Regions from separate parts of the Paenibacillus sp. 22594 genome, predicted to be linked through region 3. Evidence: riboswitches for the same ligand, from Rfam matches in the RefSeq annotation. Region 3 holds a riboswitch; each other region holds the start of a gene.
What was found. Region 3 has a riboswitch for thiamine pyrophosphate ahead of ACTJKB_RS19980 (ABC transporter ATP-binding protein). Riboswitches for the same ligand answer to the same signal wherever they lie in the genome.
Positions count from the first base shown of each region.

Region 1: it holds a riboswitch for thiamine pyrophosphate, as region 3 does, so the genes downstream of both, thiC (phosphomethylpyrimidine synthase ThiC) here and ACTJKB_RS19980 (ABC transporter ATP-binding protein) in region 3, are expected to answer to the same signal.
Region 2: it holds a riboswitch for thiamine pyrophosphate, as region 3 does, so the genes downstream of both, ACTJKB_RS05250 (thiamine phosphate synthase) here and ACTJKB_RS19980 (ABC transporter ATP-binding protein) in region 3, are expected to answer to the same signal.

Region 1 covers NZ_JBQENA010000007.1:401,960-412,163, forward strand. The annotation lists gene ACTJKB_RS22780 (DUF438 domain-containing protein) at 1-496, opposite strand, end outside; gene ACTJKB_RS22785 (DUF1858 domain-containing protein) at 539-766, opposite strand; gene thiC (phosphomethylpyrimidine synthase ThiC) at 1,029-2,723, opposite strand; TPP riboswitch at 2,839-2,945, opposite strand; gene trxB (thioredoxin-disulfide reductase) at 3,020-3,973, opposite strand; gene ACTJKB_RS22800 (tetratricopeptide repeat protein) at 3,993-5,726, opposite strand; gene ACTJKB_RS22805 (ribose-phosphate diphosphokinase) at 5,992-6,942, opposite strand; gene hisJ (histidinol-phosphatase HisJ) at 6,966-7,793, opposite strand; gene hisIE (bifunctional phosphoribosyl-AMP cyclohydrolase/phosphoribosyl-ATP diphosphatase HisIE) at 7,809-8,537, opposite strand; gene hisF (imidazole glycerol phosphate synthase subunit HisF) at 8,534-9,292, opposite strand; gene hisA (1-(5-phosphoribosyl)-5-[(5-phosphoribosylamino)methylideneamino]imidazole-4-carboxamide isomerase) at 9,654-10,204, opposite strand, start outside.
Region 2 covers NZ_JBQENA010000001.1:1,124,846-1,135,049, forward strand. The annotation lists gene ACTJKB_RS05225 (fumarate hydratase) at 1-1,199, opposite strand, end outside; gene yfbR (5'-deoxynucleotidase) at 1,303-1,947, shown strand; gene thiH (2-iminoacetate synthase ThiH) at 2,517-3,629, opposite strand; gene ACTJKB_RS05240 (thiazole synthase) at 3,660-4,424, opposite strand; gene thiS (sulfur carrier protein ThiS) at 4,496-4,699, opposite strand; gene ACTJKB_RS05250 (thiamine phosphate synthase) at 4,753-5,355, opposite strand; TPP riboswitch at 5,479-5,580, opposite strand; gene ACTJKB_RS05255 (SDR family oxidoreductase) at 5,749-6,618, opposite strand; gene ACTJKB_RS05260 (NUDIX hydrolase) at 6,854-7,279, shown strand; gene ACTJKB_RS05265 (hypothetical protein) at 7,462-7,887, opposite strand; gene mdh (malate dehydrogenase) at 8,010-8,951, opposite strand; gene icd (NADP-dependent isocitrate dehydrogenase) at 9,038-10,204, opposite strand, start outside.
Region 3 covers NZ_JBQENA010000006.1:161,614-171,817, reverse strand. The annotation lists gene ACTJKB_RS19995 (amino acid ABC transporter substrate-binding protein) at 1-599, opposite strand, end outside; gene ACTJKB_RS19990 (DHA2 family efflux MFS transporter permease subunit) at 951-2,471, opposite strand; gene ACTJKB_RS19985 (TetR/AcrR family transcriptional regulator) at 2,664-3,320, shown strand; TPP riboswitch at 3,392-3,495, shown strand; gene ACTJKB_RS19980 (ABC transporter ATP-binding protein) at 3,635-4,396, shown strand; gene ACTJKB_RS19975 (ABC transporter permease) at 4,380-5,156, shown strand; gene ACTJKB_RS19970 (ABC transporter substrate-binding protein) at 5,153-6,205, shown strand; gene thiM (hydroxyethylthiazole kinase) at 6,296-7,111, shown strand; gene thiD (bifunctional hydroxymethylpyrimidine kinase/phosphomethylpyrimidine kinase) at 7,140-7,973, shown strand; gene thiE (thiamine phosphate synthase) at 7,975-8,625, shown strand; gene ACTJKB_RS19950 (N-acetyltransferase family protein) at 8,690-9,232, opposite strand; gene ACTJKB_RS19945 (MarR family winged helix-turn-helix transcriptional regulator) at 9,391-9,828, shown strand; gene ACTJKB_RS19940 (ABC transporter ATP-binding protein) at 9,846-10,204, shown strand, end outside.

The sequences.
Region 1 (10,204 bases), on a different contig from region 3:
GGTAAGGGAATAGTAGATTTTCTTTGCGGCTGTAGTGCTTGTCGAGATCCAGCAGCAGGCTCAGATCCTCCAGCAGTTTGAAAATCATCTCTTCGCTGTCATTCCTTTGGAATTTATCGGCATGCAGCTGCAAGCGGAAGTTCACCAGCCGTTCAATCTCACGGTTCTCCAGCTTAAAGGTGTGGACAGGATGTCCCGGCTGCTCCTCTGGCTTGTTAGAACGGTGAATTTCCTGGATTGAGCCTTTAAAAATGGCCGTATGCACAGAGCATAGGCGCTGTACCTCCGTTACAGGAATCCCCTCCTCCGTCATCAGGGAATGCTCCATCGCGGAAATTTCTGCTACCGTAACATCACCTACCGCTTCTGCAAAACGCGCTTTGACTTCCTCTACACTTTTTCCGGCATGCAATTCCTTAATAATCTCCTTAAGCATAGCTTGGCGGCGTGTCTGCTCAGGAATATCCATTTCACGGTTGTTAATCAGTTCGCTCATCGTTCTCTCCCCTTCTCTATTCCACTTGTTAATCTCAGCGATCTATTCAATAATCTCGAAGCCATGGCTCTGAAAAGCCAGCCGGACGATTTCGCGATCCATTTTCTTCATTGTGATTCCTTTAGACAAGGTCATGAACCGGCCCGCCGTCTGCAGCATGCCAGGCTTCGTAATATCGCGGAAACCCAGCTCAACCATAATGTCTACGGCCTCCGGATAACGACTGACCAGCTCGAATATGGACTCATCCATGTTAAGGTGTTTGCTCATTGCACTCTCCTCCTGCAGCTTAGCTTCATGCCAATTGATAACCTTTCTCAACAACAGCTTAGCATAGGGTACAGGGCCGAAGAGTGATTGCAGTCACTAAATTATAAACTTATATACCTGCAACTATTCATTGCAAAGCAGAAATGAATTGGCCCCGCTTTTGTTGCCGGCATGCCTGTATGCCAACTCATGGATATAGAAAAAGGCTGCTTCCTCCGCCTGTTACAGCAAGGGAAACAGCCTCTTATAAAGCCCGTTCCAGTTATAGCATTTTGCTCAGTCTGAACGAATTACGGATATCGTGCGAAATGCGCATGCTGCAGAATTTGGGACCGCACATGGAGCAGAAATGCGCTGTTTTGGCACCCTCGGCAGGAAGAGTCTCATCATGGTACTCCAGCGCCCGCTCTGGGTCAAGCGACAGATGGAACTGGTCACGCCAGCGGAACTCGAACCGAGCCTTGGACAATGCATTGTCCCGATCCTGGGCACCCGGGTGGCCTTTAGCCAGATCTGCAGCATGAGCAGCAATTTTGTAGGTGATAACTCCTTCGCGCACGTCATTCTTGTTAGGCAGCCCCAGATGCTCCTTGGGCGTAACATAGCACAGCATCGCTGTCCCAAACCAGCCGATCATCGCCGCGCCAATCGCCGAAGTAATATGGTCATAACCCGGGGCAATATCCGTGGTTAACGGACCTAGGGTGTAGAAAGGGGCTTCCTGGCAGAGCTCGAGCTGCTTGTCCATATTTTCCTTGATCTTGTGCATCGGCACATGCCCCGGACCTTCGACCATCACCTGAACATCATGTTTCCAGGCGACGGCTGTCAACTCCCCAAGCGTCTCCAGCTCAGCGAACTGAGCCTCATCATTGGCATCGGCGATGGAGCCCGGGCGCAGTCCGTCTCCCAAGGAAAAGGCCACATCATAAGTCTTCATAATCTCACAGATTTCTTCAAAATGTGTATATAAAAAGTTCTCTTGCTGATGTGCAAGGCACCAGGCCGCCATGATGGAGCCGCCTCGGGACACAATTCCGGTCATTCTTCCGGCAGTAAGCGGGATATACCGCTTCAGCACCCCGGCATGAATGGTAAAGTAATCCACACCTTGCTCCGCCTGTTCAATCAGCGTGTCGCGGTACAGCTCCCAGGTCAGATCCTCGGCTATTCCTTTTACCTTCTCCAGCGCCTGATAGATCGGCACTGTGCCGATCGGTACTGGTGAGTTGCGGATAATCCATTCGCGGGTGGCATGAATTTTTGCACCAGTGGAGAGATCCATAATCGTATCGGCACCCCATCGGGTCGCCCATCTCATCTTCTCCACTTCCTCTTCAATGGAAGATGAGACGGCGGAATTCCCAATGTTCGCGTTGATCTTAACCAGGAAGTTACGGCCGATGATCATCGGCTCACTCTCAGGATGGTTGATATTAGCCGGGATAATGGCCCGTCCGGCAGCGACCTCATCCCTTACAAATTCAGGCCGGGTATTCTCGCGAATCGCGATAAACTCCATTTCCGGTGTAATCATCCCCTGCCGCGCATAATGCAGTTGGGTGACATTGCGGCCCTCACGTGCTCTTAAAGGATTTCGCTTCAAGCCAGCGAACCCTTCTGCCGACGTCCGGTCTGCAGCTAATCCGGAATCTCCGGGCTGAACGGTTCTCCCGGCGTACTCCTCTGAATCCCCGCGCTCCGCAATCCAGCTTAAGCGGTGCGGAGGCAACCCTTTCCGAACATCGGTATCTTCAGCGGCATCGGTGTAAATACCACTGGTATCATAGACACGTAGCGGCGCATTGTCCTCTTCCCCCGCAACACCTTCGGTCCGGCTAAGATGGATCTCACGCATCGGAACCTGAATATCCGGACGCGAGCCCTCTACATACACCTTACGGCTTGCGGGAAATCCCGAAAGATCGACTTGTTCCTTTTTTGATGAATTTGACATTCTTATCTCCTCCTCATCGCTCTGTGAGCCATTCAGATAAGATCAGCACGCAGCAAAAAGCCGCTCCACCTGGAGCGGCTTTATTCATGAACAGCCCAATACGGCTGTGCTCAAAAAAGGTCCGGCTCCACTTTCCTACGCTGGTATGATCCAGATCAGGTTCAAGGGTCCGGGAATTCAATTTCCCCGTCTCAGCCTATTCAGGCTCCCCTAGTGGGTATCTTATCTAATTACATACAATCTAATTTAGAAGGTATATGTTGTCAATCAAAAAATTTGCTTAACCAGCATTGTCGTTACTTATCCAGCGTTTCGCTCCAGTCATGTACCATAGCGCCTTCCAGATATTTCTCGGCATCCATAGCAGCCATGCAGCCGGTTCCTGCAGCGGAAATTGCCTGCCGGTAACGGGTATCCTGAACATCCCCACAAGCGAACACGCCGGGAATGTTGGTTTCGGTTGTCCCCGGATTCACAACGATGTAGCCGTTGGCATCCGTAGTAATCTGACCGCCCAGGAAAGCGGTATTCGGTGTATGGCCGATAGCGACAAATACGCCATCTGCTTCCACGAGCTCCTCAAGACCCGTATCATTGTTACGGACGGTAAGTCCCTTTACCCCGGTATCCCCGAGGGTCACTTCAAGCGGCGTGCGGTTCAGTGCCCAGGCTACTTTGCTGTTCTCCCGCGCCCGGTCCTGCATAATCTTCGAAGCGCGCAGCTCCGGACGGCGGTGGACCAGGGTTACGCTGGAAGCGAACCGCGTGAGGAAGCTGGCTTCCTCCATTGCGGAATCGCCGCCGCCGACCACGACTATCTTTTTACCGCGGAAAAAGAAACCGTCGCAGGTTGCACAGGTACTAACCCCACGTCCGACATTCTCCTGCTCTCCCGGTATGCCCAGGTATCTTGCCGAAGCACCAGTTGATATAATCACCGACTCTGCTTCCAGTACACCCAGACCATCCACGGTTACTTTGAAAGGGCGCTGCGAGAAATCCACAGAATCCACCCAACCATTTTTAAATTGAGCCCCAAAGCGTTCTGCCTGCTTGCGCATGTTATCCATCAGATCCGGACCTAGAATACCTTCAGGAAAACCAGGAAAGTTCTCTACCTCTGTCGTCGTAGTCAATTGTCCTCCTGGCTGCAATCCTTCAATAACAAGGGGGCTGAGGTTAGCACGTGCCAGGTAAATCGCAGCAGTTAATCCTGCCGGACCTGTTCCGATTACAATTGTTTTGTACATTAGCAAGTCCTCCTTAGGGTCAGATATTTTCCGTAAATGGCGGCAAAATGTCTGCTGCCGCCCCGTCCTGCGTCAACCCGCATGCTTGATGAATACGCCGTGCGTACCGGCTTACCATGGAGACGGAAACGCCGTAATGCTGGGCAGCCTCACGGTAGGTAACCGGATGACCATGAAGCTTGGCAGTTAAATATTCCAGAGCCGCACACCAGCCCTCTGCATGCCGGAACAAGGGGACATCCGGGTAGAGGCGGGCTATGAACTGCTTCCAAAGGAGCTCAGCATCCCTCTTCTGGGCGGCATCCAATCTCCGGTCCATCACAGCAGCCATATGATCTATAATCCGCTGCCAATCTTCTTTCCACTCTGGCGGCCCTTTATGGCCTGGCACAACCGGTTCTTGAACGGCCCTCTGGATTACACTTTCCTCCGGACTGCCGCCGATCAGCCGCTGCAGACTGAGAAGCGCAGCCTCCTGCAGCGGTTCCTGCTCCGAGACTCCCTTCAGAACATCGGATATTTCATCGTCCTCAATCCAGCGCAGCGCTTCTGTCACCTGGAGCTTCGTGCCGGCATCACCGTAGCGCAGCGCCCAAAAGAACGAAGCGCGCAGCAGTGGATTATTCTGTACTTCTTCCGTGAAGCTGTTCGTATTGTTCTTCCACTGCTTCAACTGCTCCTGAAAAGGCAGCTGATAATTATAGCTTACCGGAGGCAGCGGCCTGCCCTCTGACTGTGCCAGCTGCATCTGGGACAGGAAAAATTTCGGCACTGCTGATTCCGGGTCCAGCCTGGCGGCCATCTGCCAGCAGCGTACAGCCTCAGTATGAAGCCCGCTGTTGCTGGCCGCCGCCGCGCAATAATGGTACAAACCGGCATCACCGCCAACCTCTTCATCCTTCAGCAGACGGCGGAAATGTCCATATGCAGTTTTGTGCTTGCCCAGTATGCCCATCGTTGTCGCCATTTTAAAAACATGCTCCTGATGAAAAGGCACTGTCGCTTCAAGCATACGCACCAATCCCGCAAGCTGGTCTTGATCGCCAGCATATTGCAGGAAAATCGCCATGTTGCAGAGAGCATGCAGGTTGCCCGGATCCTGCTTCAGCACTTCGCCAAGACATTCCTTGGCTTTGGCGAAGCGGCCCATATAGAAATAGGCAAGAGCCAGATTGTTATGCGCCGCCAGGAAGTCCGGAATATTCAGGACAATCTCTTCAAGCAGCTTTACCGCTTGCGGGAATTTACCTTCCTCCAAAAGACTCCGGGCTCTGTCATGCTCCACCACACCTTCCCGGCTGCGGATCCGGACTAGCGGAGCGGGCCGATTCAGCTCATACTGCAGCAGTTCCATCAGCTCTTCGGACTCGGCCAGAAACTCACCGCTTGCATCCTCTTGCAGATAGGTCACAAGACTGCGCTCCGCCTCTTCAAAGTTTTCCATATTAGCGTAGTTATTAGCCATATAGAAGTGGCACTCTGTCATAGACGGATCAATCTCTTCCAGAACATGAGTCAAGATGTCGTTGGAATCCTCGTATTTCCCCATCTCGGATAATATACCCGCCATATTGCAATGATTCACCGGGTTTTCCGGCTCATATTCAACAGCTTTGCGAAAATTCTTCAATGCCTTATCATATTGAAAGCGGTCCAATGACCGTACGGCTCTTTCAAAGAAAAAATTGGCATCCAGAGTGACGGGAATCACGTTACCATTCACCGCGTTATTCTCTGAAGTTCTCTCAATCATGGAAGCAAGGCACCTCCCTTTGTAAGCTTCCTTATCCTCACGAAAAATAGGAGAGCGGCAGCAAACACCTGCCCGGACTCCCACCTAAGTGCCGTCGTTTCCATTTTTGGTCCCGACTGTCTTCACACAGTATACCACATGTGACAGGGGGATTCTCAAGATTGGAAGGGACTCCACAGGAGGAAAAAGCTTCAAAAAGCCATTCAAGCCCCCTGATTGTTCAATCTGGTTTGGCTCTTGTCCTAATATAAAAAAGACACAGGAATTAAATCCCCGCGTCTCTGAACAGCTTATCAATAGAACCGCCTTCAATAATAATGCGTGTGGCTTCAGCCAGCATAGGTGCTACGGAGAGCACAGTGAACCGGCTGGAATGATCATCTGGCAGTGCAATGGAATCGGTAACGACAATTTCATCTATATTGGGGTGGACCATACGGCTTAGTGCATCCCCCGAAAAAAGGCCATGAGTAGCACAAACGATGCTGTTCTTCGCCCCGCGCTCCTTCAGGCCTTCCACCACATTCACAATCGTTGTGCCTGTATCGATCAGGTCCTCGATAATGATAGGCGTCCGTCCCTCTACATCACCAATCACATGTGTAATCACCGATTCATTGTGAGCCGGGCGCTTCTTGATCATAATAGCAAATGGCGAGTCCAGACGGCTAGCCAGCTTCTCTGCCATGGAGGCACGGCCTGCATCGGGAGACACCACAACCAGGTCGGACAAGCCTTTAACCTTCAGATATCCGCTGATCAGATCAAGTGCCGTCAAGTGATCTACCGGAATGTTGAAAAAGCCTTGAATAGCCGCCGCATGCAGATCAATTGTAATCACACGGGTAGCTCCGGCGGTTGTAAGCACATCAGCAACCATCTTAGCCGATATCGGCTCGCGCGGCGCTGATTTGCGCTCCTGTCTGGCATAGCCGTAGTAAGGCACAATAATATTTACCGTTCTTGCCGACGCCCGCTTAGCCGCATCAATCATGACCAGCAGCTCTACGAACAGCTCATTAATGGGGTGAGCGAGGGATTGCACCAAAAATACGTCACAGTTCCGGATGCTCTCTTCATAATGCACATAAATCTCGCCGCTCTTGAAGCGGGTCAGCTTAATCTGGCCCAGCGGTGCGCCCAGACGCTCCGCAATATCAGCGGCCAGCTTCGGATTCGACGAACCGGAAAAAATACGCAATTGATGATGATGCATAGTACCCTCCTGGGGATCAAAATTTATAGTTCAAACGGAACCATTGTGCGGACACGACCCTCAAACACAGCCAATTCGCGGAAACCGGTGTGCCACAGCAAGCTGCGGGCTTCCTGCAAGCCGTCTCCCAGCTTCATTGGATCATGGGCATCAGAGCCCAGGGTGAGCGGTATGCCCAGCTTCAAAGCCTGCTGCAGCACATGCTCAGCGGGAAACATCTCCGCGCAGGGCTTGGTAAGCCCTGATGCGTTAAGCTCCATCGCTATGCCGCTGCCCGCTATCGCCCCGAGCGCCTCCAGCTCCATCCCCCGCACCTTGGCCTTACCCTCCGGTGTCTGTGGACCGTAGCCAAACCGTTTGATAACATCCATATGTCCTATAATATCATATAATCCCGATAACGCCGACTTCCGTACAGCATCATAATACCGGCGGTAAACCTCCATCACATCTTGACCTTCCCAGCCATGCGTCTGGCGAAAATCCGTAATGTCCCATTCTCGGAGAAAATGCACCGAACCGATCAAATAGTCCCAGGGATACGGTGCCAAAAGCTCACGGATCTGCTCCTCATAGCCTTCGATATAATCGGCTTCCAGTCCTACACGCAGCTCGATCCTTCCGCGATAACGCTCCTTGAGGTTCAGACATTCGTCCACATAGCGGGGAAGCTCGGATAACGGCATCGCCATCTCTGGATAGTAGGTATCCGGGTCTACATGAAGAAGCGGCAGGTGATCAGATAAACCGAGCTGCTCCAGCCCCAGTTCAATACCCCGCTGCACATACTGTTCAAGGGTTCCTACTGCATGTCCACAGCGCTCATGGTGGGTATGGTAATCAATACGCATGCTGAAGGCTCCTTCCTAATCACGGCGCGGCCGTTCATGGCGGGCGCTCAGTTCCTCCATAATCTCATCCAGCGGAAGCTTGCGCTCCTGCAGCAGCACCAGCAGATGGTAGATCAAATCGCTGACTTCAAGGCGCAGTTCGGCATTGTCTTTATTTTTGGCGGCGATGATCGTTTCCGAGGCCTCTTCGCCCACTTTTTTCAGAATTTTATCAACACCTTTATCGAACAGGTAGGTTGTATACGCGCCTTCCGGCCGTTCTGCTTCCCGCTCGGCAATCACCCGCTCCAGCTCCCCGAGAACGGCAAAACGCTCACTGTCGCTCAGCCCCTGCGAGGCAGTCGCGGCAGTTGGTCCCTTAACGCTGCCTGCTGCTGCCGGATGGCTCAGCGGGAGCTCACGGAAGAAACAGGAAGTTTCCCCTGTATGGCAAGCTGGCCCTTCCGGTACCACCTTCAACAGCAGAGTGTCGCTGTCGCAATCATAATGGATGGAAGTAATAGCCTGGGTATTGCCGGAGGTCCCCCCTTTATGCCACAGTTCGCTGCGCGAACGGCTCCAGAACCAGGTCTGTCCGCTCTCCAGCGATAGCTGCAGGGATTCTTTATTCATATAGGCAACCATTAGCACTTCCAGACTGTTCGCATCCTGCACTACGGCAGGGAGCAGTCCAGCTTCATTCCAGCGGATGCCCTCTAATACTTCCTGTTGGCTCTGGGCTGTTAATTGCTCTGCTTCGCTCATCGGATCTCTACCCCTTTTTGCTTCAGATCTGCTTTCAAATCATGAATGGCAATTTCTTTATAGTGAAAAATCGTCGCCGCCAGTCCAGCGTCGGCTTTGCCTTCCGTAAATACATCATAAAAATGCTCCATCTTCCCTGCTCCCCCCGAAGCAATCACGGGAATGGTAAGCAGGTCACTCACCGCAGCGGTCAGCTTCAGATCGAAGCCATCCTTGGTGCCGTCCGCATCCATGCTGGTCAGCAGAATCTCGCCGGCTCCCAGCTTCTCGGCCTCCTTGGCCCAGGTCAGCGCACGGATTCCCGTAGGCTTGCGCCCGCCGTGCGTATATACTTCCCATTCGCCCCAAGCCTCATTGTATTTGGCATCCATCGCCACTACAATACACTGGGCTCCGAAACGCCGGGCCCCTTCTAGAATGAGCTGCGGATTATTGACCGCCGCTGTATTGATACCGATTTTGTCCGCACCCGCGCGCAGGATGCGCTTCATATCCTCCGGAGTAGAGATCCCTCCGCCCACTGTAAAGGGGATGGCAATTTCACCTGCGGTCTGCCGCACGACTTCAACCATCGTGGCCCGGCCTTCCACAGAGGCGGAAATATCCAGAAATACAAGCTCATCGGCGCCTTCCCGGTCATACAATGCCGCCAGCTCCACCGGATCCCCGGCATCGCGCAGATTCACAAAGTTCACGCCTTTGACTACCCGCCCGTCTTTAACATCCAGACAGGGAATGATGCGTTTGGCTAACATGAAATAACCCCTTTCCATAGTTTTCGAGTGAGAAATTTTCGATCCCCCTAAATCCCCCTTAGCCAAGGGGGACCCCAAGGGCCCCGGCCCTCTGGACACCTGGATGGCTGGCGTAGGCAGAGGGCCTGAGCTCCCGGGAAATTATGGGCTAAAGGATCGCTAACCCCTGCGAGGCCGCTTCTACGTGAGTGCACCTGCAAGGGCAAAATCTAAACCTTAAAACAACTTTCGTGTTCCACGTTCTGGCCCTGACGGGGCGGCGGCTTCGCACCGCCTACGGAAAGAATATCCATAAGATGGGAACTAAACTTTGGATCGAGCTCAAACTGCATTCGTGCAGCCAAAAGCCCTGTCAATTATTCTATTTCCCGTTCAGAGCCTTCAAAGCCTCCGAAAGATCAATATTGCCAGTGTATAACGCTTTGCCGACTATCGCACCGCCGACTCCGCTACCGCTATGTACGTTAAGGCGCAGCAGGTCGTCCAGACTTGTGACGCCGCCAGAGGCGATCACGGTTTTACCGCTGGTAGCGGCCATGGATACGATGCCCTCAATGTTTGGACCCTGCATCATACCGTCGCGTGAGATGTCGGTGTAAATGAACGTTTCGGCACCTTTGGCTGCCAGCTCCTTGGCCAGATCCTCTGCACGAACCTCAGAGGTGTTCAGCCAGCCATGAGTGGCAACATAGCCGCCACGGGCATCGATGCCAATCGCCACTTTGTCGCCGTATTTGGCGAGCACAGCCTCTGTGAAGGCATGATCGTTGATGGCGGCTGTACCGATAATGACACGGCTGACGCCGAGTCCCAGCAGTTTTTCCACATCCGCAAGCGTGCGGAGGCCTCCGCCTACCTGTACGGGAACACCCGCGTTTTTGGCGATAGCTCCGATGATGGCGTCATTTACCG
Region 2 (10,204 bases), on a different contig from region 3:
GCATCGCGCCCGGTATGCATCTCTCCTGACAGAATAACTACATCTCCCACCCGAAGACTGCGGATATCTTCCTCACTGATCGGAGTAGTCAGCCGGACCTCACGGGATTCTCCAGCAGCTGCTGCCGCTTGCTCCCCGGCCGGATTCGCTGCTGCTTCAGCAGCCGAGAGCACCGCAGGTGCTGCAGTAATCGTGGCATCCTCTGGAACAACACCGGAGCCTGCACCGTCTGCAGCGGCGCCAACAGCCTCAAGCACAGCAGCAGGTGCAGAGCTATCTTCCGTCTCTACGGAGATTCCCGTACCGCTCTCATACAGCCATTCCTGAATCGTTCCGGCTGCCGGATCAACCAGGATGCCCTGGCGGCGGAACGCCCAGCAGTTATAGGCTACGGAGACGAAAAAGCTGGCCGGCAGCCGGTTCATTACACCAATCTTGCAGCCCAGCAGTGTGACTTCACCGCCAAAGCCCATCGTACCGATACCCAGTTTGTTAGCATTCTCCATAATATAGTCTTCAAGCTTGGCCAGATCCTGTATGGGATTCACATCCTCCACCTTGCGGAACAGCTGTTTCTTGGCAAGCTCATACCCGGTGGTACGGTCCCCGCCAATGCCGACGCCGATGAAACCGGCACTACAGCCCTGGCCTTGTGCCTGATATACCGAATGAAGGATGCATTTGCGGATGCCGTCGAGATCACGGCCTGCTTTGCCAAGGCCCTCCAGTTCCGCAGGCAGGCTGTACTGAATGTTCTTGTTCTCGCAGCCTCCGCCCTTCAGAATCAGCCGCACCTCTATGCTTTCTTCTTCCCACTGCTCAAAGTGAATCACCGGAGTCCCTGCACCCAGATTATCCCCGCTATTCTCACCCGTCAGCGAATCTACGGAATTGGGGCGCAGCTTGCCATTCTTCGTCGCACGGATAATGGCGTTATGGATATCCTTCTTCATCTCGATCTGATTCACACCCACAGGTGTATGAATGATAAAAGTCGGCATCCCTGTATCCTGACAGATTGGAGATACCTGGAGCTCAGCCATGCCAATATTCTGCGCAATGGTAGTGAGCGCGAGGCCGGAGCGGGTAGCCCGGTCCTCCAGAGCACGTCCCTTGGCTACTGCCCGGCGTACATCGCCCGGCAGGTTTGTTGAGGTTTCCACGATCAGATCATACACGCTGTTTTCAAAATGCTGCATCTTCAGTCCAGCTCCTCTCCATGCGTTCGCGGTTGTCCAAACTCTGTTACAATTAGTTTTATCATAACATATTAAACCACGCATGAAAGGGGTTACGTAAAAATTGAATTACCATTTTTCAGCCTATTTGTACCGGCTTCAGTATATCCAGCGCTGGAGCCTCATGCGAAGCACCGCACCGGAGAACGTGGCGCAGCACTCGTTCCAGGTTGCCCTGCTGTCCCATATGCTCTGCTCCATCGGCAACGTCCACTTCGCCCGCTCGCTGAATGCCGACCGTGCGGCCGCAATGGCGCTGTTTCACGACGCCACTGAGGTCTTCACCGGCGATATTGCTACGCCGGTCAAGCACAACAATCCGCGTCTGCTGTCCAGCTTCCGCGACATGGAGCGGGTCGCCGCCGAACGGCTGAAGGGGATGATTCCGCAGGAGCTTACTTCTGTCTACGCACCGCTCCTGCAGCCTCAGGACAGTCCTTCCGGCTCCGAGGATGCCCTTTTGCTGCGTTATGTCAAAGCTGCAGATCATCTCGACGCTTATTTGAAATGCGTCTGGGAGGTCGCTGCAGGCAACCGTGAATTCGCAGCAGCCAAGGTGCAGACCGCAGCCAAACTGCGCGGTCTTGAAATGCCGGAGATGGAATACTTTCTGATTCATATGGCTCCCGGCTTCGAGATGTCCCTGGATGAGCTGTCCGCCGGTTCAGACGGAGGACAACCGGTGGATGGCGCGGACCACATGTTATAAACAATGGGCTCCTATGATCGGACCCGTAGGAGCCTCAATCAAATTCTAATCAGTGGATACAGAACGGGCTGCTTCATGCAGGAATAGCACCAGAGTTCCATAAGATTTAAGATTTACGCTCTACTTGGACCAACATTTCAGTAATCTTTTTCAACCTAGTGCCTTGCTTCTTGGTTTCAGGTTTCTAATAGCAGTCCTGCAGACAGCTACGGACCCTAAAGCCGTTATTTTCTCTGGAGGATACATCTAGTAGGGCTAACGGACTGTATCGCGCTTATCGCCCCTCTAACAGGCATTTTTCGGGTGAATCTCCGAGAATAACTGCACTCTAGTCCGTTAGCTGGGCGAAACCATGGCTTACGCTTGATATAAGAGCTCCTCAGTCCGTTGCAAGGCAATGGGCTGCCCCTACTCCAAAAGAAGAAAACGGTTCGCTTGATGATTCCATTCATGGAGATTGATGAACGCCACCGGATCTTCTCACACTCTCCAGCCTCGCCAGATTTCCTGCATGCTTTTCTGACAATTAGCACCTTAGCACTTTAGCACTCTTGCCACGGCAACCCTTATTATGCCTGTAGCTTCAGCAGGTCCCAATCCTTGAAGACAGGCTGCAGGCCGGCCGCCTGAAGCATATCCGTGATCTCCTGCACATTCCGTTCATCCGAGATTTCGAATTGCGGAGTCCCGCCATCCTGGGTGTGTCCCCCTACTTCGGTGGAGACACCTGCCGACATTTTGGTGATCCCAAGATGGATCAGATGATCCCGCAGGGAGGCGGGCTCCCGGGTGGAAAGGGTTATGCCGGAGCGCGGCAGAAACAGGCGATACGCCAAAATAATCTGCACCAGCGCACGGTCGGTGACATCGCTGTCCGGGTTGAACTCGCCCAGATACGGACGAAAGCGCGGAGCGGATAAGCCGATTTCGCATTCCGGATATTTGTCCTGCAGATAGCGGGCATGCATCGCGGTCATGAAGGCTTCCTGGCGCCAATCATACATGCCCAGAAGAGCACCGATGTTGACAGAGCGGAAACCGGCCTGACAGCCCCGTTCGGGGGCATCCAGACGGTTGCGGTAGACTCTTTTGGGACCTTTCACATGCAGCTTGCGGTAGGTTTCCTGGTGGTAGACCTCCTGATACAGGGTCAGCCCGTCCACTCCCGCTTCCCTAAGCTCCCGATACTCTTCAGTGGACAGCGGGTTCACCTCAATACTGACAGAAGAGAAGTACTCATGCAGAATTTCTACGCATTCCTTCACATATGTGGCCGGACTCTCCCTGCGCGATTCCCCGGTCAGAATCAGAAGATGGCGCAGGCCCGTGGAGGAGATTGCTATAGCCTCTTGTCTGACCTCCTCCAGAGTCAATCTTTTTCGCGGAAAATCATAAATCGAGCTGAAGCTGCAATACGTACAGTGATTCACACAGAAATCAGCCAGGTACATCGGTGTGAACAGCTGCATCACATGCCCAAAATGCGTACGGGTCAACCGCTGCGCTCGCTGAGCCATCTCCTCCAGACAAGATTCCGCAGCCGGAGACAGCAGGGCCTGCAGGTCTTTTTCATCCAGACGATCCTTGAGAAGCGCCCGCTTCACATCCTCCACCCGGTACTCCCGCCACAAGCTCTCGTAAGGCAGTTGCTCCAGACGAGTCAGTGGTTCAAAAAAGCTCATGTTACTCCCCCATTTCCGTTAGCTTGTGAGTCACTTCAGAAATCCGGTCAAAGGCGAAGACGCGACAGCCGTCTCTTCCACTGGACCGAGTCCAGCCAAATAAGCCTTGCGGCCTGCAACTACCGCCTCGCGAAAGGCTTCTGCCATTAGCAGCGGATCACGGGCGGTAGCGATTGCCGTATTGAGCAACACAGCGGATGCGCCAAGCTCCATCGCTTCTGCCGCTTCGGAGGGGCGGCCGATACCGGCATCGACGATCACCGGAAGATCCACCTCAGAGATGAGAATGCGCAGCAGCTCTTTGGTGCGCAGGCCGCGGTTCGAGCCGATGGGTGAACCCAGCGGCATAATGGCGGCGGCTCCCGCTGCTTGCATCCGCAGCGCGGCTGAGAGGTCCGGGCTCATATAGGGCAGCACTACGAAGCCTTCTGCGGCCAGTATTTCCGTAGCCCGGATAGTCTCCAGGTTGTCCGGCAGCAGATATTTCTGATCATTGATGACCTCAATCTTGACCCAATTACCAAGGCCGGCGGCTCTGGCCAGTCTGGCGATCCGCACAGCTTCCTCGGCATTGCGCGCACCCGAAGTATTCGGAAGCAGAGTCATATGGGAAGGAATATGGCTAATAATATTGTCCTGGCTCTCCGGATCTACACGGCGCAGGGCAACCGTGATCACTTGTGAGCCTGAAGCTGAAACCACCTCGGGAATAAGTGTATTGCGGCTGTATTTGCCGGTGCCGATGAACAGCCGGCTCGATAACGTAATGCCGCCAATCACGAATGGATCTAACATGAACTCGCCTCCTGTAATGAAATTCGACAGCGTGAAAATAAATTCTTATATTTTATGATAGCCTCACGGCATCAGCCCCCGCCCACAAAATGCACCAGCTCCAGCCGGTCGCCTTCACATAATGCCACCGCCCCGTAATGCTCCTTGCTGACAATCTCACCATTTCGTTCCACGATCACAAGCCGAAAGCTCCATTCAGGCCGGTTTAACAGATCGGCAACGGTCCGGCAGTCTTCCGCAACTACTCCGGGTTTGCCATTGATGATTAGATTCATGCCTTCTCACCTCCTTCACGTGGTCACCCACGGTACATTCAAACACACAGATCTTACGACTCCTGGAGCGCCAACCAGTAAGCACGGGCAGCAGCTACAGGGTCATCCGCTCCGCAAATGCCGGACATGACCGCAATCCCGGCAGCACCGTGACGGATCACCTGACCTGCATTACCAGGCTCCACCCCGCCGATAGCAATCAGTGGAATGCGGGTGCTACGGACCGCTTCCTCCAGTAGCGCCAAACCGCGCCCCCGCTGACCGGGCTTGCAGCCAGTAGGGAAAATATGCCCGAACAGGCAAAAGTCCGCCCCTTGCCGGCCTGCTTCAGCGGCTTCTGCCGCGGAGTGCACTGACCTTCCCAGCCGGAGACCGGAAGCGGCTGCACGGGCTGCTGCAGGCGGCAAGCTGTGCCAGGCTAGCTGGACAGCACCTGCACCGGCGGCAAGCGCAACATCCAGCCGATCATTGATGACCAGACAGGATGCGGGGATTCCTGCACGCATCAGCTGCTCTGCCATGCCCAGCAGCTCCAGGGCAGACCGGTGCTTTTCCCGCAGATGAATATAGTCCACGAGCGGATGCACAGCGGCCGCCAGGCTGACGAACCGCCCCGGCTCCAACTTCCCATCAGAGATCAAATGAATTTCCGCCAATTCTTCACCTCCTGCTCCACTCTTTTGCGACAAACGGGCAACACAAAAAAACCGCCCCCGCGATAGGAGGCAGTCATAAATTTGTACAGGAATACGGGTGTAAGAAATACAACCCCGCTGCAGTTCATTCATTCTCCGCTTTCCTACGCTGGTTTTAACCAGATCAGGTTCAAAGGGTCCGAACGTCACGTTCGTCTCAGCCTTGCGGCACCCCTAGGGACAATTGCTGTATTCAGTTGCTGACGTGGTTCATATTAACATATTATTCCTCGGAAAAGCTATCCCTTTTACCGAAAGCTTCACTGCTTGCAAGGGACATAAAAAAGAGCAGACCGCATGGGCCTGCTCTTGAACCGTTATATTTTCCGAAACCGACTGGCCGCACAGTAACTTCTAGCCGTTGACAATTTCCCCGCCGTTAACATGCATTACCTGACCGCTGACATAGGATGAATCATCCGAGGCCAGATAGACATAGGCTGGCGCCAGCTCTTCCGGTTGTCCCGGACGCTGCATGGGCTGTGTACCGCCGAACTCGCTGACCTTTTTGGCATCAAATGTGGATGGAATCAGTGGTGTCCAGATCGGACCCGGAGCGACAGCATTCACACGGATACCCTTTTCCGCCAGATTCATCGACAACGAGCGGGTGAAGCTGAGAATCGCGCCCTTGGTGGACGAATAGTCCAGCAGCTGCGGACTGCCGCGGTACGCGGTAATCGACGTCGTGTTGATGATTGTGGAGCCCTTTTTCAGATGCGGCATAGCTGCCTTGGTCAAATAGAACATAGAGAAAATATTCGTACGGAACGTCCGCTCCAGCTGCTCGGAGGTAATATCCTCGATCTTGTCCTGCGGATGCTGCTCGGCCGCATTGTTGATCAGGATGTCCAGCTTGCCCAGTCCCTCCACCGCCCGGTTGATCAGATCCTGGCAGAACGCTTCTACGCCGATGTCACCGGCAATCAGAATACACTTCCGTCCCTCCTGCTCCACTTGGCGTTTGGTCTCTTCGGCATCGGAATGCTCATTCAGGTAGGAAATGACCACATCCGCACCTTCTTTGGCAAAATGAACGGCAACCGCCCGTCCAATACCGCTATCGCCTCCCGTAATGAGCGCCGCCTTACCCAGCAGTTTGCCTGCCGCCTTGTAGCTGGAAGTTTCAAATTCAGGGCGCGGATTCATCTCGCTCTCGATACCGGGCTGATGATCCTGCACCTGGGGAGGCAAGGTTTTGGTAGTCTGCTTATTTTCTGGCATGATCCATTCTCCTTTCGCTGTGTACCTTTTGTTGAAGTAACCACATCGTATTAGGATGGCTTATGCATCATCAATTATACAATCGCTTTCGTTATGTTACTTACCACACTTCCCGGCTGTCCAAACAAAAATACAGTCGTTTTTGACGTAAAGGGCCGATATAATTTAGTGAAGTATAGATCCGAGATGAGATTCGGAGCGATTAACCCATAGGATAAGGAGGCGCATAAGTTATATGACCAGAAATGCACGGAGCATCATCGTCGCGGTCAAAGGAGTCATTTTGCATCAAGGCAGAATCCTGCTCGTACAGCGGGCAGCTGCAGATGTGATAGGAGCAGGCAGCTGGGAATGCCCCGGCGGAAAAATGGAATTCGGAGAAGGCCTGGAGGCTGCACTGGAGAGGGAGATTCAGGAGGAAACCGGACTCACGGTCACGGTGGAAAAGCTATTGTATGCCGTGTCCTTTCTGACCGATCCGGGCAGGCAACTCGTCATTATCACCTACTGGTGCCGGACCGATGAGAATAGAGTGGTGCTCTCCGAAGAGCATGCAGACTATAAATGGTGTACCCGTCAGGAGCTTCAGGCCCTGCTCCCACCCGGGATACAAGCGGAATTTGAGAAAAGCAATGTGTTTTCGTCAGAGGATCTTTTATAAGATATGCAGGCCAGAATGCAGTAAAAGCCCGCCCCCTCGAACCAGGGGCAGGCTTGACGGTTTGGCGAATAATCACCCATACCAAGTGGAAACGGCTTGGCCGTCCTTTTAAGGGACGGAATCCGTTTCAGCGAGAAATAGAAGGATGATTTATAGCGTGAAACCTATAAATCCTTATATTTCTAGATAATGTGTCTATACACCATGAAAAACACCATTACGATCAGCACAACCATCAGCAGCAGGCTCATGGTGCGAAGCTTCGCGGTATGGTCTGACACATCACGGTTCTCGCGCATGCCGGCTGCAGCCAGACGCAGCGGCTTGCCCATGATGCCGCCCAAGGCAAACATCGCCAGCAGGAGTACAACCACGATAACCATCCAGGCTACGGTGTAATCCCCCTGAGAGATCATGTATCCGCCGGTCAGCAGCTGAATGACAAGACCATACTGGGCAAACCGGTTCAATCCGCCGATTGCGCTAAGCGTCCCTTCTTTGGCTGCAGCAGACAGCTTACCGGTGCCGCTCAGAATAAACGGAAGCACCAGGTAAAAGCCGACCGCCAATGTCCCGATCATATGTAAGAAAAAGAAAATACGGTCCATTGATTAACCTCCTCACTTTTCGCTGTGATATAAGTTACATTCTTATTATACCCAACCCCGCCGTTCATGAAAAGAAAACCCTCATTTCCATTCAAGAAATGAGGGCTTGTGACCACTGGAAATCATACCATAACCACTGAAGTTACCGCACGTACAGAATCTGCTGACTTATCCAGAGCTGCCTTTTCTTCCGCAGTCAGCTCCAGCTCGTAGATTTTCTCAATACCCTCGGCACCAAGCAGCGCCGGGATTCCCAGGAACAGTCCGTAATAACCATATTCCCCTTCCAGCAGGGCAATGACGGGAATAATCCGTTTTTTGTCCTTCAGGATCGCTTCGGCCATTTGCACCAGAGATGCTGCAGGAGCGTAGTAGGCACTGCCATTACCGAGCAGGCTGACAATCTCCCCTCCGCCAACGCGGGTACGCTCTACAATATCGGCAATCCGCTGCGCAGGAATCAGCTTATCAATCGGAATGCCGCTGACACTGGAGTAACGGATCAGCGGAACCATATCATCACCGTGGCCACCCATCACGAAGCCGCGCACATCCTCTACAGAAACATTAAGCTCTTGAGCAATGAAGGTGCAGTACCGCGCGGTGTCCAGCACACCGGATTGACCGATTACACGATTCTTAGGAAACCCTAGGGCATTATAAGCAACGTAAGTCATGGCATCCACCGGATTACTCAAGATAATTACTATGGATTCCGGAGCCACACGTTTCACATTTTCGCAGACTGATTTTACGATGCCCGCGTTCGTATTCACCAGATCATCGCGGCTCATCCCCGGTTTGCGGGCAACACCCGCCGTAATGATGACGATATCCGAATCCGCAGCATCGTCGTAGCTGGAAGTTCCTGTGATCTGGGCATCATACTTCTGTACCGGACCGGCTTCCTGCATGTCCAGCGCCTTCCCCTTGGTCTGGTTCTCAAGCTGGGGAATATCCAGAAGCACCACATTGCCAAGCTCCCTCTGGGCAAGCATCAGCGCCGTGGTGGCACCGGTAAAACCGGCGCCCACAACTGTAATTTTATGACGTTTGATAGCCACGAGTGATCCTCCTAAGCGTTTGTTAGGAATACTCATATCCCTTCGTACAAACTCACTTCGTAAGCATATGCAATAGATTTCAGGGACTACAGGTGATTGATGATCTCGTCAGCAAATGCCGAGCATTTCAGCTCTGTTGCGCCTTCCATCTGACGGGCGAAATCATAGGTTACGGTCTTATTGTTAATAGCCGTGCTCATGCCTTTGTAGATCAGATCAGCCGCTTCCTGCCAGCCCAGATGCTCCAGCAGCATAACGCCGGACAGAATCACTGAACCCGGATTTACCACGTCCTTATCCGCATACTTAGGTGCAGTACCATGAGTAGCTTCAAAAATAGCGTGACCCGTAATATAGTTGATATTTGCGCCGGGAGCGATGCCGATTCCGCCAATTTGCGCAGCCAGTGCGTCGGAAAGGTAATCACCGTTCAGGTTGAGCGTTGCAATCACATCGAAATCGGTTGGACGGGTCAATACCTGCTGCAGGGCAATATCCGCAATCGCATCCTTGATGATGATTTTGCCTGCTGCTTCTGCTTCCTTCTGAGCAGCATTAGCTGCAGCCTCACCGCTCTGCTCCTTGATGGCATCATATTGATTCCAGGTGAAGACATGATCGCCGAATTCCTGCTCGGCTACTTCATAACCCCAGTTCTTAAATGCGCCTTCGGTAAACTTCATAATATTGCCTTTGTGTACCAGTGTTACACTCTTGCGGCCATGCTTGATTGCATATTCAACAGCGGAGCGCACCAGACGTTTCGAACCTTCCATGGAAACCGGCTTAATACCGATTCCGGATGTTTCCGGGAACCGGATTTTGTTCACACCCATCTCGTTTTGCAGGAATTCTATAACCTTCTTCACTTCAGCGGAACCTTCCTGATACTCGATTCCGGCATAAATATCCTCTGTGTTCTCACGGAAAATCACCATGTCCACTAGCTCAGGATGCTTCACAGGTGAAGGCACTCCATCAAAATAGCGAACCGGACGCAGGCAGACATACAGATCCAATTCCTGTCTCAGTGCTACATTCAGGGAACGGATGCCTCCACCGATTGGAGTCGTCAGAGGTCCTTTGATCGCTACAATGTACTCACGAATTGCTTCAAGCGTATCATTCGGCAGCCATTCACCATATGTATTGAAGGCCTTCTCGCCGGCAAATACTTCGTACCAGGCAATCTGTTTCTTACCGCCGTATGCTTTGGCTACTGCGGCATCCAGTACCCGTTTGGAGGCTTTCCA
Region 3 (10,204 bases):
TCAATGGCTTGATTAAAACCGTCGGTTGACACAATTTCCGCTCCGTTCTCACGTGCGATATCGGACAGATTACTGGTCATAGACTGGCCGGCTTTCTTGCCTTTCAGATCAGCGAAGGTCTTGATATCTTCATTCTTCTCTCCAACGATCAGCACAGCTTTGGAGACAATATAAGGTTCCGAGAAATCGTACTTCACCTTGCGTTCGTCGGTAATGGAAACTTCATTAAAGATAACGTCAAAGCGCTTGGCGTCCATACCGGCAAAAATGCCGTCCCACTGGGTTTCGAAAAATTCCGCTTTTACTCCCAGCCGCTTGGCAACCTCTTCAGCGATCTCTACGTCAAAGCCGGTTAACTTGCCAGAAGCATCATGGAAGGTAAATGGTGCATAGGTACCCTCGGTCCCAATACGCAGCTTACCGCTGGCTTTGATGGCCTCCAGGCTGTTTTGTTCCGCAGGCGCGGCAGCTCCTTCAGTGGGTGCTGCCGAAGACTCCGCTGCTGAATTTTTGCCTCCGGCATTATTGTTATTATTGCCGCAAGCTGCTAGCAGCACCACTGTAAGCAGCAATAGGATAGTCAGATTAAGTTTTTTCATAGATAGATAACCCCTCTCGTCTCATTCTCTGTATGTACCGGCTGTTCACCGGCAAGTTGAATAGTAACACCCTCACGTCAGCTGAGTCAATACTTTTTCCGATAATAAACATCGGAATTATGATGTAAGCGTTTGAACCGCTATTTTCCTTATCTTAAGCATGCCGGTATTAGGATAGCTTACCCCAAAACATGTTAAATTCCCCAGTGAAATCAGGTACAAAAAGTGGAAACAACTTCGCAGTCCTTATAGAGCATATGCTAAAAAAAAATCCCCGCAGCACCTGAATGCTGAACGGAGAAATTTGAACTAAACATTATGTTATTTAACTTTTGACTACACTTACATAAACTAACCATGCATCATTTCAGGCTGCACCTTTGACTTTGAGTCGCCTTCCCCGCCTCTGCGGCCTCTCCGCAGGAGCAAGCCCAGCAGAGCACCGCCCAAGGCAACAAAAATCATAATGTGAAAAGTGTCATCAAACCCTTTGGCAAGAACGGTTTGTGTAGCCAGCTTCAATGCTTCGGGTGATGCTCCTGTTGCGCTCTTGCCAGCTGCAGCCGCAGCCTCTTGCATTTCAGCCCCGCGCGTTGCTGCTCTTGAAGTCAAGATGGTTACCAGTGTGGAAACAGCCAGAGAATTGATCACCTGCTGCATGGAATTGGTCAAGGAAGTGACCCGGTTAACCAGATGACTTGGCGCCTTGTTGAGCAGATGTGTATTCATTGGCATCACCATCATTCCCATGCCTGCACCGCACATGATCAGCGGCAGAATCAGGTCCCTGCTCTGTGTGGTGAGATCCACATGAGAGTATTGGTACAAAGCACCCGATACAAGGCTGAGTCCGCAAACCACCAGCCAGCGTACTCCGATCTTATCGAACAAAATCCCGGCAATGGGCATCATAAGGCCAGAAGCAATCGCCTGGGGCAGTAGCGTCAGACCCGTATCAAATGCCCCGAAGCCGCGGGCCTGCTGCAGAAACTGCGGGAGCAGGAACAGCGCACCGTACAAGCCGAACTGTGCAATCCATTGTACAACAATCCCTGTGCTGAAATCTACCGAGCGAAGAATACGAAGTTCCAGGAGCGGTGTCTCCGAACGAAACTCAGCAATGACAAAAGCGATTAAAGCCACGGCACCCAGGGATAAACCGATCAGTGTTTTGTCCGAAGTCCAGCTGTCCGCTCCCTGGCTCACCCCGTAAGACAGAGAAGCAAAGGCAAGGGGCCCAAGAATCATCCCAAGCTTATCCATCCCGGGCACCTGGCTGCGTTCCGATTGCGGCAGCTTGCGCGAACCAATCAGGAGACAGATGATCCCGATAGGAATATTTATGAGGAAGATCCAGCGCCAGGAATGATACTCCACCAGCCAGCCGGACAGCACAGGACCGATAGCCGGAGCAAACAGCACCGGTATACCCATGATCCCCATGACTACGCCTACCTTGTTCTTCGGTGCCAGCTTGTACACATATGCCATCCCGACAGGAAGCACACAACCTCCGCCCAGACCCTGCAGGACACGGAAGGCAATCAGCCATTCTGCACGGCTTGGTGTTGCACAGAGAATAGAACCCATAGTGAATACGATAACTGCCGTTAGAAAAACTGTCTTGGCTCCGAAACGGTCAGACAGCCAGCCGGACAACGGAATCACCGAGGCCTGGGCCAGCATGTACCCGGTCACAATCCATTGCAATGTATTTAGATCCGTATTAAAATCCTTGACCAGCGTTGACAAAGCCACATTCATAGCCGTACTGTCGAGCACCACCATGAATACACCGGCAATGATGGCCAGCAGCGGAACCAGAATGCTTGACAGGCGAAAATCGGCCTCCGGTTTCAGCGATTGCTCCATTCTCTATCTCCTCCTGAATTGAACTGCGCAGGTAGACTCATTGACCGCAGCACAACTTAATCGATATAATATATCTCTGAACGGACAACTGTCCGTTGTTACATTTTTTAGTCTACGGACAATTGTCCGGTCTGTCAATGGAGTTCACTTATTTCCTGTAAATATATGCTGTATTTCTGAAAGGAGCCTGTCATGAACCCGAGAGAACAAGGCAGCAATCCATCCTCAAACCTAACACCACAATCAAATCCATCCTCCTCCCGGAATAATCAGGACCCTTATGTCCAGCGTATTCTTGAAGCTGCCCGAGAGCTTTTTACTGAGAACGGTCTGGAAGCAGTCAGTATGTACGGCATTGCCAAGCGGGCAGGAATCGGCCAGGGTTCGCTCTACCGCAGATTCACGGACAAAGGTGAAATTTGCTCTGCCCTGCTCTCCACCAGCTCCGAACGTTTTCTTGCCCGATTGGAGCAGGAGCTCCAATCCTCTGTTGGAGCAGACAGCTCCATTGAAGAGCTGCGGAGCAGTATTGAACAGGTTGTGGAATTTATAGACCAGCATGCTGAGCTACTGCAGATGATCAAGTCTGAATTCACGGGCAAAAAACAGCTCACCCAGTTTGAACATCCGATTTTCCAGCGGCTGAACGCAGTTATGGCCGAGCGTCTGAAGCGGGTTGCAGATGATGGCAAGCTGATTGCTATTGATCCCCATTTTGCCGCAACTTCTCTGATCGCGGTCCTCAGCCCTGATCTCTATCTCTATCAGCAGAAGCTTCACGGGTCGGGCAAAAAGGATATCCTGGAAGGGATTCTAACCCTATTCGTAACTGGACTACAGCGGTCCTGAGCACACTTTCTTTTGACAACATTCTGGAATATGCTATATTAGTTAGCAGTTGCGAATATAATATTGACCTGCTATTTCACTAGGGGAGTCTAATGACTGAGACGAAGCCTTAAGCTTCGGACCCTTGGAACCTGATCTGGATCATACCAGCGGAGGGAAGTGGAACAGAAACGATCAGCAGTGCCGCTTCACGCCTACTGCCTGAACCTTTCAGACCCATTTGCCTCCCCTGGAGACGGATGGGTCTTTATTGTGCTTCCGCAGTCCCGGAAGCAGATGCGTCGCCAATGAAAGGAGGCTTAATACATACGAATATGATCTCAATCACTAACCTGTCCTATGCTTTCAGCGCTTCGCCGCAGACTCCGGTATTCAGTGGACTCTCAATGAACATCGGCCAGGGCGAATTCATTTCCATTGTCGGTGCCAGCGGCTGCGGAAAAAGCACCCTGTTCAAAATCATCGCCGGTCTGCTTAGGCATACAGATGGCGAACTCAAAGTTCACGGTATGATCTCTGACGATCCATCGTCGCGTCTGGGCCAGGTCGCCTATATGCCGCAGCAGGATCTGCTGCTGCCCTGGAGAACCGTGATGGACAACTGCCTGCTGCCCTGGGAGCTGAAGCGAAAGAGCAGCAAAGCAGATGCTGTAAAGAATATCCGTGAAATGCTCGACCGGTTTGGACTTGAAGGTACAGAGCGGCTCTACCCGCAGGAGCTGTCCGGGGGGATGCGTCAGCGGATCGCTATGCTCCGCACCCTTGCCGCCGGAAATGAGCTGATGCTGCTCGATGAGCCTTTTGGAGCACTGGATGCCATAACCAAGCGTGAACTGCACCGTTGGCTCCTGGAATTATGGGGCAGTCTTAAGCAAACGGTTCTGTTCATCACCCACGATCTAGAGGAGGCGCTGCTGCTCAGTGACCGGATTTACCTGATGTCTGGAGGCAGCGGCGGTGTACAGGAATTCTCGGTGGATATCCCGCGGCCCAGACATTACCGGATGAACTATGAACCGCATTTCATTACTTTGCGGGAGAATTTGGAGCGGAGGCTGCATGAGAGTATCTATTAGCAGAACCTTTCTGCGCGAATATGGCCCCTTTGCCTTGCTGGTACTGGTCACTCTTGCCGGCTGGGAGAGCGCTGCGCGACTGAAGCTTGTCCCAGCATTCATTCTCCCGGCTCCAACGGCTATATGGACGGCACTCATGGAGCAGAGAGAACTGCTTTTCGGAGAACATTTCCCTGCTACTCTGCAGGAGGTTTTGCTCGGCTTTGTTCTGTCGGCAACCTGCGGCATGCTGCTGGGTACTGGAATGCACATGTTCACTCCACTCGAAAAGGCGCTATACCCCTTGCTGGTGATCAGTCAGACCATTCCGCTGATCGCGCTGTCACCCATTTTTATTATGTGGTTTGGCTATACCCTATGGAGCAAGGTTGCAGTGGTTTTCCTCACTGCCTTTTTCCCGGTGGTAGTAGGGACCTTTGACGGTCTGCGCAAAAGTGGTGCTATGTACAAAGAACTGTTGCTCACACTCGGTGCGACCCGCTGGCAAATTCTGCGAAAGACCCAGATTCCGCCTGCACTGCCCTCTTTGTTCTCTGGTCTCAAGCTCTCTATGGTCTACTGCGTCATTGGCGCGACGATCGGGGAATGGCTGGGCGGCAGCCGGGGACTCGGCTATTTCAGCCGCCGGATGGCGGGCAATCTGCAAAGTGCGGAAATGTTCGCTTCTGTATTTCTTTTATCTGCACTCGGAATCATTCTGTTTCTATTTATTGTGCTGCTCGAAAAAATTATTTTGCAGAAAAGAGGCATTCATCGATGAAACTGATCCCTTCTGAACCTCCCTTTAGAAAAAGGAAACTCCATCTAGTCCCGTTATTGCTATTTCTGTGTCTGGGACTTGCTGCGACAGGCTGCGGGAACAGCAATGATAAGTCTCCAGCCAGTTCTGCATCAGCGGATCAAGGCGGGCAGCCCCACAAGCTAACGATTATGCTCGACTGGTATCCGAACGCAGTCCACTCCTTCCTGTACGCCGCCCAGCAGAACGGCTATTTTGCCGACGAAGGGCTTGCTGTGGATATCCAAATGCCCGCTGACAGCAATGATGCCCTGAAGCTCGTAGCCGCAGGTAAAGTTGACCTGGCCCTAAGCTACCAGCCGCAGGTGCTGATGGCACGGGGTGAGCAGATTCCGGTGAAGTCCGTTGCTGCGATCGTCAGACATCCGCTAAATCATCTGATGGTTCCGGCTGACAGCGGGCTCAAGAGCCCAAAAGACCTGGAAGGTAAAAATGCCGGATACTCTTCGATCCCTCTCTATGAAGCTATGCTGAAAACCATGGTCAAAAGCGATGGCGGAGATCCTGGAGCAGTAAACCTGACCGATGTGGGTTTTGACCTTATTCCAGCCATTACAACCGGGCGTGTCGATGGCATTATTGGCGGATTTATTAACCATGAGCAGTTGATTCTGGAAAAGGAAGGCCATCCGGTCATTTCGTTGAATCCAACCGATTACGGCGTCCCCGATTACTATGAGCTTGTCTTGGTCGCCAGCGACTTGGGTTTGCAGAATTCTGAAGGCTACATCCAGAAGTTTATCCAGGCTGCACGTAAAGGACAGCAATTCGTTGCGGATCACCCGCAGGAGGCGCTTGACCTTCTGCTCGCTCACGAGGATGCCACCGCCCCCCTCGACAAGGACATCGAGTCCAAGAGCCTGGAGCTGCTGCTGCCCCTGATGGACGCTGGCAGTGAGCCGTTTGGCTATCAGGACCCTGCATCGTGGGATAAGGTACAGACCTGGCTAAGTGATAACGGGCTGCTGAATGGCGAGGTAAAGACCGGAGAGGCTTTTATTAACTTGTAATTGAGAATTTAGGAATGCTTATATAACTAAGTCTACGCTTCCGGAGCGAGTTTTGTACGAAGTGATTTCATAGAATCAAGGCTGACAAAAATTTCAGGAGGAATACTCATGTCTTACTTAACCAAAGTGCGGGACAGCAATCCGCTGGTGCATAACATTACCAATATCGTGGTTGCGAACTTCAGTGCGAACGGGCTGCTGGCACTTGGGGCATCACCTTTTATGGCGGATGCACATGAAGAAGTCGCGGATATTGCCGCTATGTCTGGTGCTGTAGTGCTAAATATCGGTACGCTCAACGACTATGCCATTGATTCAATGCGAATTGCCGGACAGGCAGCGAACCGTCATCATGTGCCGGTTGTCCTTGACCCCGTAGGTGCCGGAGCCACTGCTTACCGCACTGAAGTAACTCATAGGCTGGTCAACCAAATGCAGATCACCGCGCTGCGCGGCAACGTCGCTGAAGTGGCCCATGTGGTAGGCGAGAGCTGGAACATCAAAGGTGTGGATGCCGGCACCGGAGACGGTGATGTGGTGGCATTGGCTGTAAAAGCTGCGCTGAAGCTGAACTGTGTGGTGATCATCACCGGCAAGGAGGATATCATTACGGATGGCAGCACTACCTATGTTGTCAGCAATGGCCATCCTGTCCTGACTAAGGTGACCGGTACCGGCTGCCTGCTCAGTGCAGTCGTTGGCGCTTTCCTGGCAGCAAGCGGCGGCGCCTGGCTGGAAGCGGCAGTAGAAGCTCTATCCTTCTATGGAGTTGCCGCTGAAATTGCGGCCAATCGGTCACGCCAACTGGGAGTAGGCAGCTTCCAGATCGAGTTCTTGAATCAGCTGGCTCTCGTTACCCCGGAAGTATACGCAGAGCGCTCCCGCATAAAGCGTCTGGAACAATGATAACAGCTTCACCTAAGGAGACCTTGCGATGACAGAGCCTACAAGGAATAAAATATTCAAAGCATTGACAATTGCCGGTTCCGACTCCGGGGGTGGGGCTGGCATTCAGGCCGATCTTAAAACCTTCCAGGAGCTGGGGGTATACGGCATGTCCGCGCTTACTGCGGTTACCGCACAGAACACCTTAGGTGTTCAAGGCGTATATCCACTGGAAGCGGATGCCGTTACCGCACAGCTTGATTCCATCGGAACCGATCTTACACCGGACGCTGTCAAAACAGGCATGCTGTTCAGTAGCGGACTCATCCGTGCAGTTGCCGAAAAGGTAAGCCAATATGGCTGGGACCATCTGGTCGTTGATCCGGTTATGGTCGCCAAAGGCGGTTCTCCCCTGCTCCAGCAGGAAGCCGTGCAGGCACTGATCCGCTATCTGCTGCCACTGTCCCTGGCTGTAACACCCAATATCCCTGAAGCAGAAATTCTGTGTGGAATGAAGATTTCCGGTATGACAGAACGCGAGTCAGCAGCCAGGCTTATTCATGCCATGGGACCACGCTACGTGGTGCTCAAGGGTGGTCATGATGATGATGATAACCTTATGGTGACTGACCTTGTATATGATGGAGAAAAGTTTACTTATTGGGAAAGTCCGCGTATTGCAACGCAGCATACCCATGGAACCGGCTGTACCTACTCCGCCGCCCTCACTGCAGAACTTGCACAAAACAAAACGGTACCTGAAGCGATACAGACAGCCAAGGCTTTTATCCATGCAGCCATTGAGGACGGATTGAATATAGGTTCCGGACACGGGCCGACGAACCACTTCGCCTATCAGAACAGAATGAGGGGGAAGCGCTGATATGCAGCGGATAGACAGCGAAGATATGCGCAAACTGTTGAAGCTATATTTCATTATGGGCAGTGTGAACTGCCGGAAAGCTCCACTGGAAACACTCTCTGAAGCGATTGACGGCGGGATAACCTTGTTCCAGTATCGCGAAAAAGGCCGGTCCGCTTTCACCGGCCAGGCCTATGTCGAGCTTGCCCGGCAGCTCCAGCAGCGTTGCCTGGAGTTCCGGGTGCCTTTTATCGTAAACGATGACATTGAGCTGGCGGTTGCCCTGGATGCAGACGGTGTTCACGTTGGACAGGACGATGAACCTGCGGGTTCGATCCGCGAGCGGCTGGGAGCACATAAAATCATCGGGGTCTCCACCCATACTCTGGAAGAAGGCAAACAGGCTATTGCGGACGGTGCCGATTATCTGGGCGTTGGGCCGGTCTATCCCACTTCTTCCAAGAACGATGCTGAAGCGGTTCAGGGTACCGCTGTGATAGAAACGCTGCGCCGCAGCGGACTTACCATTCCCCTGGTTGGAATCGGTGGTATCACCGTGGACAATGCAGCCCCTGTAATGAAGGCTGGAGCAGACGGAATCTCCGTGATCTCTGCGATCGCCGGTGCAGACAACATCAGCGCTGCTGCCCGGAAGTTCCTGCAGGTGATGTAACACAAAAAAGCACAGCCGCCGTTCATCACTTGGCGTTGTGCTTTTTTTATGACAATAAGAAAACTCAGCTCCATCTACCCATTACAACGGTGTGGTAATACTTGCCGTCAGATAGAAGCTTGTCGTTCTTCAGAAGACCTTCCTCTTCAAATCCCAGTTTCTGATAGAGCGCGATAGCCTTGTGGTTGGTTTCCAGGACTTTCAATGTGATTTTGCGGATGCCGCTGGCTTCCGCCCAGTTGATGGAGGCGGCCAGCAGCTGGCTGCCAATGCCAACTCCCCAGTATTCCTGCAGCACACCAATGCCAAATTCCACTTGATGAGATAAGCGTTTCAAGCTAGTTCCCTCACATCTGGAGAATCCGGCCAGCCTGCCGTCTACTACCGCCACCAAAAAGAGGTTTTTGTTGTTAGCGGCATCCTCCTTGATGAGCTGTTCAAAGCCTGCTGTATCAATGACCGCCTCCCCGCGTTCCCTGTCCAGATTCTCCGTCTCTCCATCGATTTGTAGCCGAATTTCAGACAGCAGCCTGGCATCTGCGGGGGCTGCTTCCCGAATCGTAATGCTTTTGCCGCCGCGTTCATATTGCCATGATTCCATTTTCATTATGTACTCCCTTTCCTGAGGACTTCAGCTGTATGCACTTCCAATATTAAACATGCTGACGGTTTAGTCAATGTTGTTCGTGCTTGACTATACCAAATTATTGGTTTACTTTATAAACAGTTCACATTGATAACTTTTCTCTAAAGGCAGGTGCAGTTATGGCTGATCGTGAGCAAACCATAGAAGTGTATCAATCTTATTTTGCGGTAGCCCGCCAGCTTAAGAAGCTGGCACATCAAAGCGCGGCGGACCTTGGGCTGACCGTGCATCAGATCGGCATCCTGAATTTCCTCCTGCAGCATCCGGGGCAGACCCAGAAGGAAGTCACAGAACGCCTGGTATTTAACAAAAGCCGGGTCAGTCTGCATATTGATGCTCTGGCGCTCAAGGGACTGGTCACCCGCGCAGTTTCGGAGCTGGACCGCAGAGAGACAAAACTATCCCTCACCGCTGAAGGCGAAGCATTATGCAAGCGGTATAACGAGGAAGCATGGTCGCATAAGATGCTGGGTGAAGCCCTGGCGCCATTCAAGGAGGATGAGCTGCGTCAGCTCATTCATATGAACAAACAGCTGCTGCTGCATCTGAATTCCTAAATCAATAGAAGCTGGTGATGAGAATGTCCCGAGGTTTTGGACCGGGCGGCCCCCATGGCCGATTGAAATTCGACGACGACGCGCAAAAAGCCAATCTCAGCAAAGCTCTCCTGCTACGCATCGTGAAATTTTTCGTGCCCTACTGGAAACAAACCCTGCTCGTAATGGCGGTGCTGATTGTGACCGCTGTACTTGGACTCCTGCCTCCCCTGTTCATCCAGCAGATTATCGACCAGGCGCTTCCGGATAAAAATTTGCGGCTGCTCGTTCTGCTGGTTCTTGCTTCACTGGGTACAACTGTCGTGTCCGGCCTGCTGGGTGTGCTGCAGAACTATTTGAATTCATTTATCTCGCTGCACATTGTCTACGATATGAA